4 regions of the Planococcus sp. SSTMD024 genome follow, and region 3 is predicted to be linked to each of the others. Evidence: riboswitches for the same ligand, from Rfam matches in the RefSeq annotation. Region 3 holds a riboswitch; each other region holds the start of a gene.
What was found. Region 3 has a riboswitch for S-adenosylmethionine ahead of acsA (acetate--CoA ligase). Riboswitches for the same ligand answer to the same signal wherever they lie in the genome.
Positions count from the first base shown of each region.

Region 1 (3,460 bases), on a different contig from region 3:
GCAAAGAGGGTACAGCAGAGACTATTCCTGATAACGCACAGGCTTAATGCGACGATTAAGGGCGAAACTAAAAAAGGACGAAGAGAAATGACCATTTCTCTTCGTCCTTTTATGATTGGATCAGTTATGGGTAGGGCCGCCTTTTTGGCTGATGCCAGCATCCACAGTGCCGAATTTTTCAAAGTTGTCTTTGAACTTCTTCGCCAATTCCTGTGCTTTTTGGTCATAAGCTTCTTTATCAGCCCATGCATTGCGCGGGTTCAATACTTCAGTCGGAACGCCTGGGATTTCTTTCGGCATATTCAAGCCGAAGACGGATTCATGTTCCATTTCCACGCCGTTCAAGTCGCCGCGGATCGCTGCGCGAACCATCGTGCGTGTGTAGGACAATTTCATCCGGCTTCCAACTCCGTAGATGCCGCCAGTCCATCCTGTGTTCACGAGGTAAACATCTGCACCGTGCTCATCGATTTTGTCGCCGAGCATTTCCGCATAGACGGTCGCGTGAAGCGGGAGGAATGGTGAGCCGAAGCACGTCGAGAATGTCGCTTCTGGTGATGTGATGCCGCGTTCTGTGCCGGCAAGTTTCGATGTATAGCCGCTTAGGAAGTGGTACATTGCTTGTTCTTTGGTCAATTTGCTGATTGGAGGCAATACGCCGAACGCGTCCGCCGTCAAGAAGACGATCGTCTTCGGGTGACCTGCGACAGAAGGGACGACGATGTTATCGATGGCATCGATCGGGTATGCTGCACGCGTGTTTTCTGTCAGCGATCCGTTGTCGTAATCCGGGATGCGCGTATCTTCGTCAACGACTACGTTTTCAAGGACCGAGCCGAAACGGATAGCGTCAAAGATTTGCGGCTCGTTTTCACGCGACAAGTTGATCGTTTTTGCGTAGCAGCCGCCTTCGATGTTAAAGACGCCGTTATCGGACCAGCCGTGCTCATCGTCGCCGATTAATTTGCGGTCTTGGTCAGCCGACAAAGTCGTTTTCCCTGTACCGGAAAGTCCGAAGAACAAGGCGACATCGTCATTTTTTCCGACATTCGCCGAGCAGTGCATCGGCAGGATGCCTTTTTCAGGAAGGATGTAGTTCATGATCGAGAAGATGGATTTCTTCATTTCGCCTGCGTATTCCGTACCGCCGATCAAAATGATTTTCTTTTCCATCGAAACGATGATGAAGGTTTCGGAATCCGTTCCGTCCACTGCAGGGTCTGCGTGGAAAGTCGGGGCGTAAACGACAGTGAATTCAGCTTCATGCGCCTTCAGTTCTTCCGCAGTCGGGCGGATGAACAATTGATGGGCGAACAGGTTATGCCACGCATATTCGTTAATCGTCTGAATCGCAAGGCGGGACTCGGGATCCGCGCCGGCAAAGCCTTTGAAGACGTACAAAGCGTCTTTTTCTTTCAAATGATTGAGGACTTTAGCATATAGGTTTTCGAAGATTTCAGAGGAAATCGGGCGATTGACGCTGCCCCAGTCAATTTTGTCTTTCGAAATCGCCTCTTCTACCATATACTTGTCTTTAGGCGAACGGCCAGTGTATTTGCCTGTTTCCGCTTTGACTGCGCCTTCACGCGTCAATACTGCCTCCCCGCGGGATGTTGCTGCCTCTACCAATTGGGGGACGGATAGTTGGATATTGACATTGGAGCCGTTCAAAAGCTCTTTCAAATCATTTGCTAGATTCACTGAAGTCATATATATGTACCTTCCTTTTCGTTTATTCCCAAATGAATGGGGAAGATGTATATTCGAACATTAGTATAACACATTAACGCGATTAGTCTATACTAATAACTAGAAATCTATCAATGTTCATGATTTGTGAATTTTTAATAGTAGAAAAAGCTGCATGCTTAAACGTCTGGCAACCGTTTCCGGTAAAAACGTTGACAGCTGGGGCCGCATTCCGTATGATGGGAAATTGAACGGATACTCTTATTCCGAGCTGGTGGAGGGTGCAGGCCCGATGAAACCCGGCAACCTGCTGCAATTGCAGCGATGGTGCCCAACCTGAAGCAAGGCGAATGCCTTGGACGATAAGAGTGAAAGGTGCTTATGATGATTATTCCTTTCCTCATGTATTAAGATGAGTGAAGGGATTTTTTTATGGAATGCCCTTAATCCTCGTGTGCAGGCTGAAAAAGCTGGAAGTTCAATTCCATAGGTGGAAACGGACTTGACATGGGAAAATGAGTACCGTATCAATTTCGAGAGCAATCTCGCAGGATATAAGGAGGAACTTTTTTTGACAAACCGTCGATTATTCACATCAGAATCAGTAACAGAAGGGCATCCGGATAAAATTTGCGACCAAATTTCAGACGCAATCCTGGATGCGATCCTAACAGAAGACCCGAATGCGCGTGTCGCATGCGAGACGACTGTAACGACAGGGCTCGTCCTTGTCGCAGGTGAAATCACGACATCCACATATGTAGACATTCCGAAAGTCGTCCGCCAGACCGTCAAAGAGATCGGCTATACACGTGCGAAATACGGATTCGATTCCGAGACGAGCGCAGTGTTGACAGCGATTGATGAGCAGTCGGCGGATATCGCTGCCGGCGTCAACGTGGCACTTGAAGCGCGTGAAGGCCAGATGACCGACAAAGAGTTGGATGAGATCGGAGCAGGCGACCAAGGCTTGATGTTCGGGTATGCGTCAAACGAAACAGAGGAATTGATGCCATTGCCGATCAGCCTGGCGCACAAACTCGCACGCCGCTTGGCAGAAGTGCGCAAAGAAGAAATCTTGCCGTATTTGCGCCCTGATGGCAAAACGCAAGTAACGATTGAATATGATGAGAACAATAAACCAGTGCGTGTCGATACGATCGTCATTTCGACGCAGCACCATCCTGAAGTATCGTTGGAGCAAATCCAACGCAACTTGAAAGAATACGTCATCAACGAAGTCGTGCCGGCCGAACTGCTTGACGCCGAAACGAAATACTTCATCAACCCGACAGGACGCTTTGTCATCGGCGGGCCTCAAGGTGATGCAGGGCTTACAGGCCGCAAAATCATCGTTGATACGTACGGTGGTTATGCACGACATGGCGGTGGCGCATTCTCCGGTAAAGATGCGACAAAAGTCGACCGTTCCGGCGCGTATGCAGCCCGTTATGTGGCGAAGAATATCGTCGCGTCTGGCCTTGCCGATAAATGTGAAGTGCAGCTAGCCTATGCAATCGGCGTGGCACATCCGGTATCGATTGCGGTCGATACGTTCGGCACAGGGAAAGTCAGCGAAGACAAATTGATCGAACTCGTGCGCGCAAACTTTGATTTGCGCCCGGCCGGCATCATCAAGATGCTCGACCTGCGCCGCCCGATCTACAAACAGACAGCGGCTTATGGCCATTTCGGACGCACGGATGTCGACCTTCCGTGGGAACGCACAGACAAAGCGGATGCTTTGAAACAACAAGCAAACGCATAATAA
Region 1 covers NZ_JBGGNS010000006.1:13,830-17,289, forward strand. Annotated here, with positions in the region: gene AB9R92_RS01260 (alpha/beta hydrolase family protein) at 1-47, shown strand, start outside; gene pckA (phosphoenolpyruvate carboxykinase (ATP)) at 121-1,710, opposite strand; SAM riboswitch class I at 1,948-2,058, shown strand; gene metK (methionine adenosyltransferase) at 2,261-3,457, shown strand.
Region 1: another riboswitch for S-adenosylmethionine. It lies ahead of metK (methionine adenosyltransferase); the one in region 3 lies ahead of acsA (acetate--CoA ligase).

Region 2 (3,460 bases), on a different contig from region 3:
GCATAGTTGATGATCTGTTGCTTGGCGGAAGATGGCAGCAAGGCAAACATTTGCTGGACGCCTTCGCGTATGGAAATGCGCTGATCGAGAATTTGATCTTTTATCGGCGACCAACCCGGCGGATCGAACTCTTTCATGATGGCGATCAAATTATCGCGGGAAGTCACCGTCCCGTCGAAGTCGCAAAATATGACCGGCTTGTTCATACGGTTTCCCCCCATAATGCTAACGCTTTTTGTAATTCATCCTGTTGTTTGGCGGCTTCCGTTAAAGCCTGTCCTTGCAGTGCGGCGTCGATCGCTTGGCGGAACGCTTTGCCGCCAGCAGCAGCGCCGTCTGGATGGCCATGGACGCCGCCTCCTGCATTGATGATGCTGTCGGTGCCGTAGTCTTCTAACAATAGCGGCACGAGGGCGGGGTGGATGCCGGCGGATGGCACCGGGAAGCTTTGCTTCAAAGGGCCTTCGCTGACCAGTTCCTGACCGAGCTGCAACGCCGTTTCTTTCTCGAGGGCGACGCTGCCGTATGGGGAGGGGAACAAGCTGAAGTCAGCTCCTGCCAGTCGTGTCAGTTTGCCAAGTGCAAGCGCTGTGGACACGCCGTAAAAATCGGATGACGTATACGCGCCGCTGAACGCAGGATGCGCCATAAGCGGGAGTGCCACTTCTTCGTCTTCTGCCAGTTCCTGCAAGACGTCGAATCCGTAGGCATGGACATTGAACAGCAAAGCGTCCGCCCCGAGTTCACGTGCCCGCCGCGCCTTGTCGCGCAAGCTTGATGTCCGTCCGGATAAATTGACGGCATACAGCGTGCGATGGCCGGTTTCTTCGTACACTTCGTCTAACACATGACGCGCTGCGGTAATGCGCGTGTCAAACGGCGTCAGTGGATTGTCGAATAAAATCTCATCGTCTTTCACCAAGTCGACGCCGCCGAGTGCCTGTTGGCGAAGTTGATCTGATAGATAATCGAGATCGCGGCCGATGACGCCCTTGAAAATACTCATGGCGAGCGGGCGCCCGTTGACACCGAGCGTTTCGCGAATGCCGTCGATCCCAAAACGCGGACCCGGAAACTGGCGGAGCAGTGATTCTTCAAAATCCAAATCGATCAATTTGATCTCGCCGTCGAGCGACAGCTTGCCAAAGACGGTCGTCAGGATGGCGGGCAAATCCGCTGAGAAGTTGGCCGCCGGGTAATGGATTTTCAGGCGTGCTTGGATGACGCCTTGACGTGCGGGGTGGGTGACGTGCGGGAATTCTTCGACCGACACGACGCTCCCTCTATGTTGTTGCAATTGCTGCTGCTCGAGCAATGGCAGATCGGTCCACGAACCGACCGTCAAACCGAGTGCAATGGCTTCTGCTTTTTTTTCGAATGAACCGGCTTTGCCGAATAATTGATATGTCGCGATAACACCGCTCATGAATAACCCTCCTGCTTAGTGGACATAAAAAAACCTCTTCGCAAATAAGAAGAGGTTAATGATTAACGCCTTCTTATTTCCCAGCCAATCGATTGCGTTGGCTGCAAGAATTAGCACCGTGTCCATGATCGGACCGGTTGCCGGGCTTCGTAGGGCTTGTCCCTCCACCTGCTCTGAATAAGAATAGATTATGAAATTGTGGCTGTTGCAAAGTAATTCTGATTATTTCATGACGGGCGGTATCTGTCAACGGAGAAAATCAAAAATGTCTGAAAAATGTCAGTTGACCACTTCAGGGTGCGTTCACCAGAAAAAGAGCATGCCCAACCGGCAGCGGGTATTTAAGAAAAGTGCAGCAAGTAATTGATGAACTAGAAAACCCGAGTATGAAACTCGCCTTTAGCGGAAAGGTTTTCATTTTTTCAAAATATTTTATTGACAATGAATTCTGAATCGTGCTAGCATTCGTTTCAGAACTTCATAAATGTTGCATAGCAAACTCTTATCAAGAGCAGGCAGAGGGAAATGGCCCGATGACGCCCAGCAACCGACCGTAATACCGTTGTGAGACGGGGCGCTTTGGCGCCGGGATTCGATCCCTTAAGGCACGGTGCTAATTCCATCAGAAATGTACATTTCTGAAAGATAAGAGGCATGGATCTCTTATTCTGCGCCTCTTTCTTTCGGGAAAGAGGCTTTTTATTATTCCGCAGAAAAGAGGCAATCAATATGACACTTACAGCACCGTCTACATACAAAGCATTGACTGAACAACAAGCGATTCGGCTGGCACAGAGTTTGGACGTTTTTGCGTCGTCCGCAACACTCCAATGTGAAGAGATCGGCGACGGCAACTTGAATTACGTATTCCGCATCACTGACTCCGCCACTGGGCAAGGGCTCATCATCAAACAAGCCTTGCCGTACGCGAAAGTCGTCGGCGAAAGCTGGCCGCTGACGCTTCACCGGGCGACCATTGAAGCAAATGCCTTGAAGCTGCATGGCAGCCTCGCGAAAGGCCGTGTGCCGGAAGTGTATGCGACGGACGCTGCGCTTGCGTTCACCGTCATGGAAGACTTGTCGCAGTTGACGATTTTGCGCAACGGCTTGATCGACGGCAAGCATTACCCGAAGCTTGCGGAACATATCGGCAGTTATTTAGCGCATACCTTGTTTCACACCTCGGATTTCGGTTTGCATCCGTTCGAGAAAAAGCGGCTTGTGGCTGAGTTTTCCAATCCGGAGCTGTGCAAGATCACCGAAGACCTCATTTTCACCGATCCGTTTTTCGACCACGACACCAATGATTTTGAAGAGCCGCTGCGCGAAGCGGCACAGGCGATTTGGGACAACGAGCCGCTGAAGTTCGAAGTGGCCAAACTAAAGCGCAGCTTTTTGACGGAAGCGGAAGCACTTTTACACGGCGATTTGCATACCGGCAGCATTTTCGTCGACGAAGACGATACGAAGGTCATCGATCCGGAGTTCGCCTTCTACGGACCGATCGGTTTTGATGTCGGGCTATTTCTCGCCAACTTGATCGTCCAGGCGATTACGCGCAGCGGCGAAGAGCACGAGCTGATTGTGCAAGACATCACCCACACATGGCAGGTGTTCGAACAGCAATTTTCAGGTTTATGGGAAAGCGACGGAATCGAGACCTATAAAACGACAGCCGGCTACCGCGAATACGCCATCGAAAAAATCTTCCACGATGCGATCGGCTTTGCCGGATGTGAATTGATCCGCCGGACGATCGGATTGGCACATGTCCGCGACTTGGATGACATCGCTGACGAGTCGACCCGAATCGATCGCAAGCGGCAAACTTTGAAAGCCGGGGAAACATTGATCCAAACACGCCGGGAGTATCAGTCCATCAAGCAACTCGAAACGGCGATCAAGGAGCTGAGTAAATGACCATCCCAATATCGGTCATCTGGAAAGATGAACAACTAACCATTTTGGATCAGCGGCTGCTTCCGCAGACCGTCCACTATGAAACGCTTGAGACTTTGGAACAAGTGCATGAAG
Region 2 covers NZ_JBGGNS010000020.1:75,402-78,861, forward strand. Annotated here, with positions in the region: gene AB9R92_RS06185 (2-hydroxy-3-keto-5-methylthiopentenyl-1-phosphate phosphatase) at 1-206, opposite strand, end outside; gene AB9R92_RS06190 (2,3-diketo-5-methylthiopentyl-1-phosphate enolase) at 203-1,426, opposite strand; SAM riboswitch class I at 1,497-1,610, opposite strand; SAM riboswitch class I at 1,926-2,078, shown strand; gene mtnK (S-methyl-5-thioribose kinase) at 2,156-3,346, shown strand; gene mtnA (S-methyl-5-thioribose-1-phosphate isomerase) at 3,343-3,460, shown strand, end outside.
Region 2: another riboswitch for S-adenosylmethionine. It lies ahead of AB9R92_RS06190 (2,3-diketo-5-methylthiopentyl-1-phosphate enolase); the one in region 3 lies ahead of acsA (acetate--CoA ligase).

Region 3 (3,460 bases):
GCACGGAGCGGGGCAGCCACAAAGTCAGCCCGAACGCGACGGCAATTTCAACGGCCACTGCCGGCAGCTTGCCAATCGAACTCGCCGCAAAAAAAGCGGGCGTCGAAATCCGGGTCAGCGCGGCTCCCGCCGTGACGGCGCCGGACGGGGCAAATGGCAGCAAGCGAAACGCGATGACCGCCCAAAATACAGCGGCATTCTGTTGGCGCAGGAAAAACCGAAACCACCGCAGTTGCTGCCAAGCGGGCGGCATGTGCTTGGCGCCGTAACGGTAGAGCCAAAAGCCGAAGAGCGCCCCGATGATTTCTCCGCTGACGGACAATACGCTGCCGCCGGCCAGTCCAAAACGATCCAGGTTGACCGGGGTGATGAGGAGGCTCGGAATGAAACCGAACGCGCCGATGGCAATATTAAGTAGCAGGAGCGCTGAAAATTCCAATGAGCGGTAGATGAATTCGATCGTCATGAGTGGTCTCCTTTGAATGGCATTACACGCCGTCCGTTTGATGCAGGCGGTAACACCGCGGGGTCATGCCGCTATGGCGTGTGAACGCCGCGTGAAACTGCGTAGCGCTCTTGTAGCCGCACCGGGCGGCGATGGCTGCCACTTCCTCTCCAGTCGCACGCAATAACTGCTGCGCGCAGTCCAGGCGGCAGCCGATGACGAACTGAAGCGGTGTTTGTGTGCAGCGTTCTTTAAACAGGCGGCTGAAGTGGAATTTGCTAAGGCCGAACCGGGCGGCGGTAGCGGATAGGGAAAACGGCAAGTGGCAGTCTTCCTCCAATTCATGCAAGAGGTGAAGCAATCGGAAAGAATCCGTGGGCAGGGCAGATGCCGAAAGTTGCGTGATGCCGCATTCCATCCACAACAGTTCCACTATTTTTTGGCATTTGCTGCCAGAGGACGCAGCCGATTGAATTTCACGCTCGAGTTCCGCAAACAGTGAAGCGATAAACTGCGGGCTTTCCGCCTTCATGAATCGAACCGAAGACATGTTAGAGGCGGGGGGGCCAATCAGTGTTCTGATGCGCCCATCGGCACGGTCGAAACGATGCCAACAGCCTGTCGGGATCAACAGCAGATCGCCAGGTGACAGCGCCAGCCGCTGATCGGCGAGCGCGACTTCCCCCGTGCCGCTTTCCATCCACACCAGCTCTGCGGTCTGCTGATGGCGATGGAGCGGCACGGGGGAGGCATGAGAAACTCTTGGGTCGAGCGAATCAATGGTTTGGATCAAATACGGTTGAATCATGAACACCTGCACTTTTCATTAAAGTCTCTTGAGTATAGCAATAATCAAGAAAAAGGTCAGTATATTCCCGGTAATGGTTTTAATGAGATGGGCCATTCCGCAACAATTGAGAAAATCCTTTTTTCAAGCGGCGGCTGGTGCCACGAACCTAAAAGGGAATGCCTATTTAAAAAGTCGGAAAACAAGGAATATTTCAAGTTATTTGGAAGAAGTTGTTGACATCCCGGAAGTGCTCCCGTACCATTGTCGACATAGCGAATTTCATAGACAACCATCATCTTATCGAGAGCGGCGGAGGGAATTGGCCCTGTGAAGCCCGGCAACCGGCAAGTCTTACTTGCACAGGTGCTCCTTCCAACAGGCGAATGCGTCTGGCAGATAAGAGAAGGCACAACAGACCTTCTCTCGTGGAGGTCTGTTTTTGTTTTGGACATTCGTTTTTCAATTACATAGCAACACTTCTTATCACGAGTGGTGGAGGGATCAGGCCCGATGAAACCCAGCAACCGGCAAGCAATGCTTGCACAGGTGCTCCTTCCTGCAGTCCGCGAGGCTGAAAGATAAGTTGAGGACCGAATCCCCTCTTCTTTCGATGAGCGGGGTTTTTTCTATAGACAAAAGGAGGCACAACAGATGAGCAATCAACCATTGGCACCACGTTTTCAACCAGGGAACGAGCCGAACTTGCCGGACTATGACCAAGGGCGGCGATCTTTTTCCTGGCAGCAAGTGGAACGGCAATTTACCTGGAGCGAGACAGGAAAAGTCAACATGGCCCATGAATGCATCGACCGGCACGTCGAGGACGGCTACGGCAGCAAAACGGCCCTTCATTACATCAATGGTGAACACGAGGAGCACTGGACGTTCGACGAAGTGAAAAGACAAACCGACCACGTCGCGGCAGCCCTTCGAAGTGAAGGCGTCCGCCGGGGCGACATCGTCTTTATTTTCCTGCCGAAAAATGCCGATTGCTATATCAGTATGCTCGCAGTGATAAAACTCGGCGCCATCGCCGGCCCGTTGTTCGAGGCGTTCATGGAAGAAGCGGTGCGCGACCGCGTACAAGACTGCAGTGGGCGCTTTATCATCACCGACCCGGCGCTTGCCGTGCGCATTCCACGGGATGAGTTGCCGTCTCTGGAAAAGATTTTCATCACCGCCGGATCCGATCGCTGCCGAGCAGGGGAAATTTCCTTGACGGAGCTGTCAGAACAAACCACTGACAGCGGTTTTTCAACTGAATGGGTCGACTTGGAACACCCGCTCAACATCCATTACACGAGCGGCTCGACCGGCAAACCGAAAGGCATCATCCATGCACACCGCGCGATGATCCATCAATACCAGACCGGCCACTGGGTGCTCGATTTGAAAGAAGACGATGTCTATTGGTGCACGGCGCATCCGGGCTGGGTAACGGGCACCGTCTATGCGATCTTCGCCCCGTGGCTGAACCGCGCCACCATCGTCGTCAACGGCGGGCGTTTTGATGCCGATTCCTGGTACGCCACCATCGAGCGGGCAAAGGTCACGGTTTGGTACAGTGCGCCGACCGCGTTCCGCATGCTGAAATCAGCGGGGGCTGAGGTCTTGGCGCGCTACGACCTCCGTTCGCTGCGCCACATCCTGAGCGTCGGTGAACCGTTGAACCCCGAAGTGATCTATTGGGGAAGCGAGCAATTGGGCCTGCGCATCCACGATACGTGGTGGATGACCGAAACCGGCGCCCAGCTGATCGTCAATTTGCCGGCTGCAGTCATCAAGCCAGGTTCCATGGGGCGCCCGTTCCCCGGCATATCAGTCAGCATCCTGAACGACCAAGGCGAGGCGCTGCCAAACGGGGAGATCGGCCATTTGGCAATCCGCACCCCGTGGCCGGGCATCATGCGGGAAGTGTGGCAAAACGAGGCCAAATACCGGTCGTATTTCCAATTTGACGGCTGGTACTTATCCGGCGATTTGGCGATCCAAGACGAAGACGGCTACATCTTTTTCCAAGGGCGCAGTGACGACATGATCAATTCCTCAGGTGAGCGCATCGGACCGTTTGAAGTGGAGAGCAAATTGCTCGAACACGAAGCGGTCGCAGAAGCGGGCGTGATCGGCAAGCCCGATGCGCTGCGGGGAGAAATCGTCAAAGCATTTATCGTGCTCAACAGCGGCTATACGGTCAGCGATGAAGTAATCGAAGACATTCGCTTGTT
Region 3 covers NZ_JBGGNS010000019.1:5,682-9,141, reverse strand. Annotated here, with positions in the region: gene AB9R92_RS03860 (TVP38/TMEM64 family protein) at 1-466, opposite strand, end outside; gene AB9R92_RS03855 (helix-turn-helix domain-containing protein) at 489-1,253, opposite strand; SAM riboswitch class I at 1,530-1,638, shown strand; SAM riboswitch class I at 1,713-1,820, shown strand; gene acsA (acetate--CoA ligase) at 1,887-3,460, shown strand, end outside.

Region 4 (3,460 bases), on a different contig from region 3:
CTTCGAATTGCTCTCCGCAACGCGCCCGGGCAAAACGGCCGTTGAATAGCCTCCCGCTCCGGTACGTCACCATGCCGGCCATGCGCGCGATTTCAAACCCTTTCAGCCTGGCTTCCGGATGATACTCACCTGACTGGAACTCGGGATCGTTTTCGATTGCCTGAATGCCGATATGATTGAATGCGACGCCATAATCCCCGTAGTAAGGCGTCACGGCGAGTGCAATGGCCGTATCCAGAAACTCAGGGTACAGGCTTGCCCATTCCAAGGTTTTCATGCCGCCGAGAGAACCGCCGATTACTGCAGCGAGGTGGTCGATTCCTAACGCTTCCAATGCTTTGCGCTCCGCTTTCACCATATCCCGGATGGTCAGTTCAGGAAAAGACGCCCGGTAAGGCTTTCCGGTTTCCGGATTGACTGAAAGCGGACCGGTCGAACCGCTGCAGCCGCCCAGTACATTGAACGTGATGACTTGGAATTGCCCGGTATCCACCGCTTTGCCCGGGCCGATCAGCCCGGCCCACCAGCCCGGCTGATCTGCAGTGCCTACTGCAAATTGATCGCCCGTCAATGCGTGGCAAACCAGAATCGCTGGCGCAGAACTGTCTCCGACGCGTTCATACGCCAATTCCACTTCAGGCAATAGTTGATCTGATTCAAGTGTCAGCTGGCCGATGGATACTGTCGTCATCCGAATCCCTCCTTACGCGTTCTCGAGTACTGCTGCTTGGATTGCTTGCTCCAAATCAGCGATTAAATCTTCATGGTTTTCCAATCCTACAGACAAACGGATCAATTCTTCCGTGACACCTGATTTTTTCAGTTCTTCCGTTGTCAGTTGCTGGTGCGTTGTCGATGCCGGATGGATGATCAATGATTTCGCATCGCCGACATTCGCCACGTGCGACCATAGATTGACGCCGTCGATTACTTTGCGGCCGGCTTCCCGCCCGCCTTTAATGCCGAAGTTGACGATCGAACCGTAGCTGTCTTTCAAATATTTATCAGCAAGTGCCTTAGATGGATGCCCTTCAAGGCCAAGGTAATTGACCCACTCGATTTGCGGATGGTCTTTCAAATATTCAGCGACTTTTTGTGCGTTCGTCGCGTGGCGCGGAATCCGGAGATGCAAAGTTTCAAGTCCTTGCAGCAATGCGTGAGCGCTGTCCGCACTGAGCGACGGGCCGAAATCGCGCAACAGCTGAACGCGTAATTTCGTCGCGAATGCGGCTTCCGGCACATCAATTCCGAAGCGGATGCCGTGGTAGGTTTCATCCGGTTCCGTATAATTCGGGAATCGCGGATTGTCCCAGTTGAAACGTCCAGCATCAACTGCTACGCCGCCGATTGTCGTACCGTGCCCGCCGATCCATTTCGTGGCGGAATGTATGACGACGTCTGCACCGAATTCGATTGGGTTGCTGACAAAAGGCGATGCGAATGTATTATCGATCAACAGCGGTACGCCATTTTCATGTGCGATGTCCGCCACACGCTCCACATCGAACACGTTCAAGCTTGGATTTCCGATGATCTCGCCGAACAAGGCTTTCGTTTTGTCTGTGATCGCTGCACGGAAATTCTCAGGATCGGTTGCATCGACGAATTTAACGTTAATGCCATAGCGCGGCAATGTGTTGGCGAATAGATTATAAGTTCCGCCATACAGGTTGCTATCGGCAATAATTTCGTCTCCCGCTTCAGCTATATTCAACACCGAGAATGCAATGGCTGCCATTCCTGACGACAAAGCCACTGCAGCAGTCCCGCCTTCAAGAAGTGCGACGCGCTGTTCGAATACATCGACTGTCGGGTTCATGATGCGCGAATAGATATTGCCTGTCTCTTTCAAGCCGAATAAGTTTTGTGCGTGCTCGGTATCTTTGAATACATAGGAAGTTGTTTTATGGACCGGAACGCCGCGCGCGCCTGTCACTGGATCCGGTTCTTGGCCGCCGTGTAATAGAAGAGTTTCTGGTTTGAAGTTTGTCATTGTCAATTCCTCCTGTTTTCTGATAGTTTGTTCGGTTTGAGGAGGACACAAAAAGGCCCTCTTCAGAAAGAAGAGGGCCGTTATATACGGATTTGCCTCCTCTTATCTTTCAGCGACGCAAATGCGCACTGTAGGATTTAGCACCTTTCCAGACATGAGCCTGTCGGTTGCCGGGCATCGTAGGGCCTATTCCCTCCGCCTCTCGTGATAAGAGTATTCAGTTATTTTTTTGCTTGAGGAAAAGTATAGAGGACAGCGCTGGCTAAAGTCAAGCGTATTTTTCTAAAAATTTTTACTTCTATAACTGTGCGAACTCCCATAAAAAAAATTCATGAAAGCTGTTGACTTTTTCGCTATTTCGAAATAGAGTAGGAATCACGAATTGAATAGCTTACATCACTTTCTTATCCAGAGAAACCGAGGGACAGGCCCTACGACGTTTCGGCAGCAGATTCGCAAATCAGCGAAAACTGTGCTAATTCCTGCAAATGCTTCGGCATTTGGAAGATGAGAATGAGATGGTTTCATATTTTGGAGCCCTCTTTTTTCTTGCGTATAAGAAAAAGGAGGGCTTTTTGTTGTTATTTCAAGAAAGTGTTCGTTCGCACTCATTCGAATCGTTATTTGCAGCCACAGGAGGGACACCATGATTCAATTTGAAGCAGTCAAGAAAACTTATGTATCCGGCAAGCAGCAAGTCCATGCGCTCAATGGCATCGATTTGACCGTCGAGACCGGCGAAATTTACGGCGTCATCGGATTTAGCGGCGCAGGGAAAAGCTCGTTGATCCGCACGGTGAATTTGCTCGAGCGCCCGTCGAAAGGCCGCGTGCTTATCCACGGAGAAGATATTTCCACTTTAAGCGCACGCAAAATCCGCGATACGCGAAAAGACATCGGCATGATCTTCCAGCATTTCAATTTGCTGAACTCGAAAACAGTGCACCATAATATCGCGATGCCGCTGCTTCTGGCCAAGACCCCGAAAACGGAAGTCGACCGGAAAGTCGCAGAACTACTGGAGTTTGTCGGGCTTGCTGACCAAGCTAAGAAATACCCCGACCAACTATCCGGCGGGCAAAAGCAGCGCATCGGCATTGCGCGAGCACTCGCCACAAACCCGTCAATACTGCTTTGCGATGAAGCGACATCAGCACTCGACCCCCAGACGACCCAGTCCATTCTGGATCTGTTGCGCCGCATCAACCAGGAGTACAATATCACCATTTTGCTCATCACCCACGAAATGGGTGTTATCCGGGAGATCTGCGACAAAGTGGCCGTGCTTGAAGAAGGACGCGTCATCGAACAAGGCAGCGTGTTTGAAGTGTTCACCAATCCCCAGCATGCGACGACGAAGCGTTTCGTCCGTTCCGTCATGAACGATGAATTGCCGGACTCGCTGCTTGAGCAGATCCGCCTCAACGATGGCACACGCCCCATCTACCGGGTGCAGTTTACCGGAAA
Region 4 covers NZ_JBGGNS010000022.1:625,995-629,454, reverse strand. Annotated here, with positions in the region: gene metX (homoserine O-acetyltransferase MetX) at 1-691, opposite strand, end outside; gene AB9R92_RS11960 (O-acetylhomoserine aminocarboxypropyltransferase/cysteine synthase family protein) at 704-1,993, opposite strand; SAM riboswitch class I at 2,093-2,207, opposite strand; SAM riboswitch class I at 2,395-2,507, shown strand; gene AB9R92_RS11955 (methionine ABC transporter ATP-binding protein) at 2,640-3,460, shown strand, end outside.
Region 4: another riboswitch for S-adenosylmethionine. It lies ahead of AB9R92_RS11960 (O-acetylhomoserine aminocarboxypropyltransferase/cysteine synthase family protein); the one in region 3 lies ahead of acsA (acetate--CoA ligase).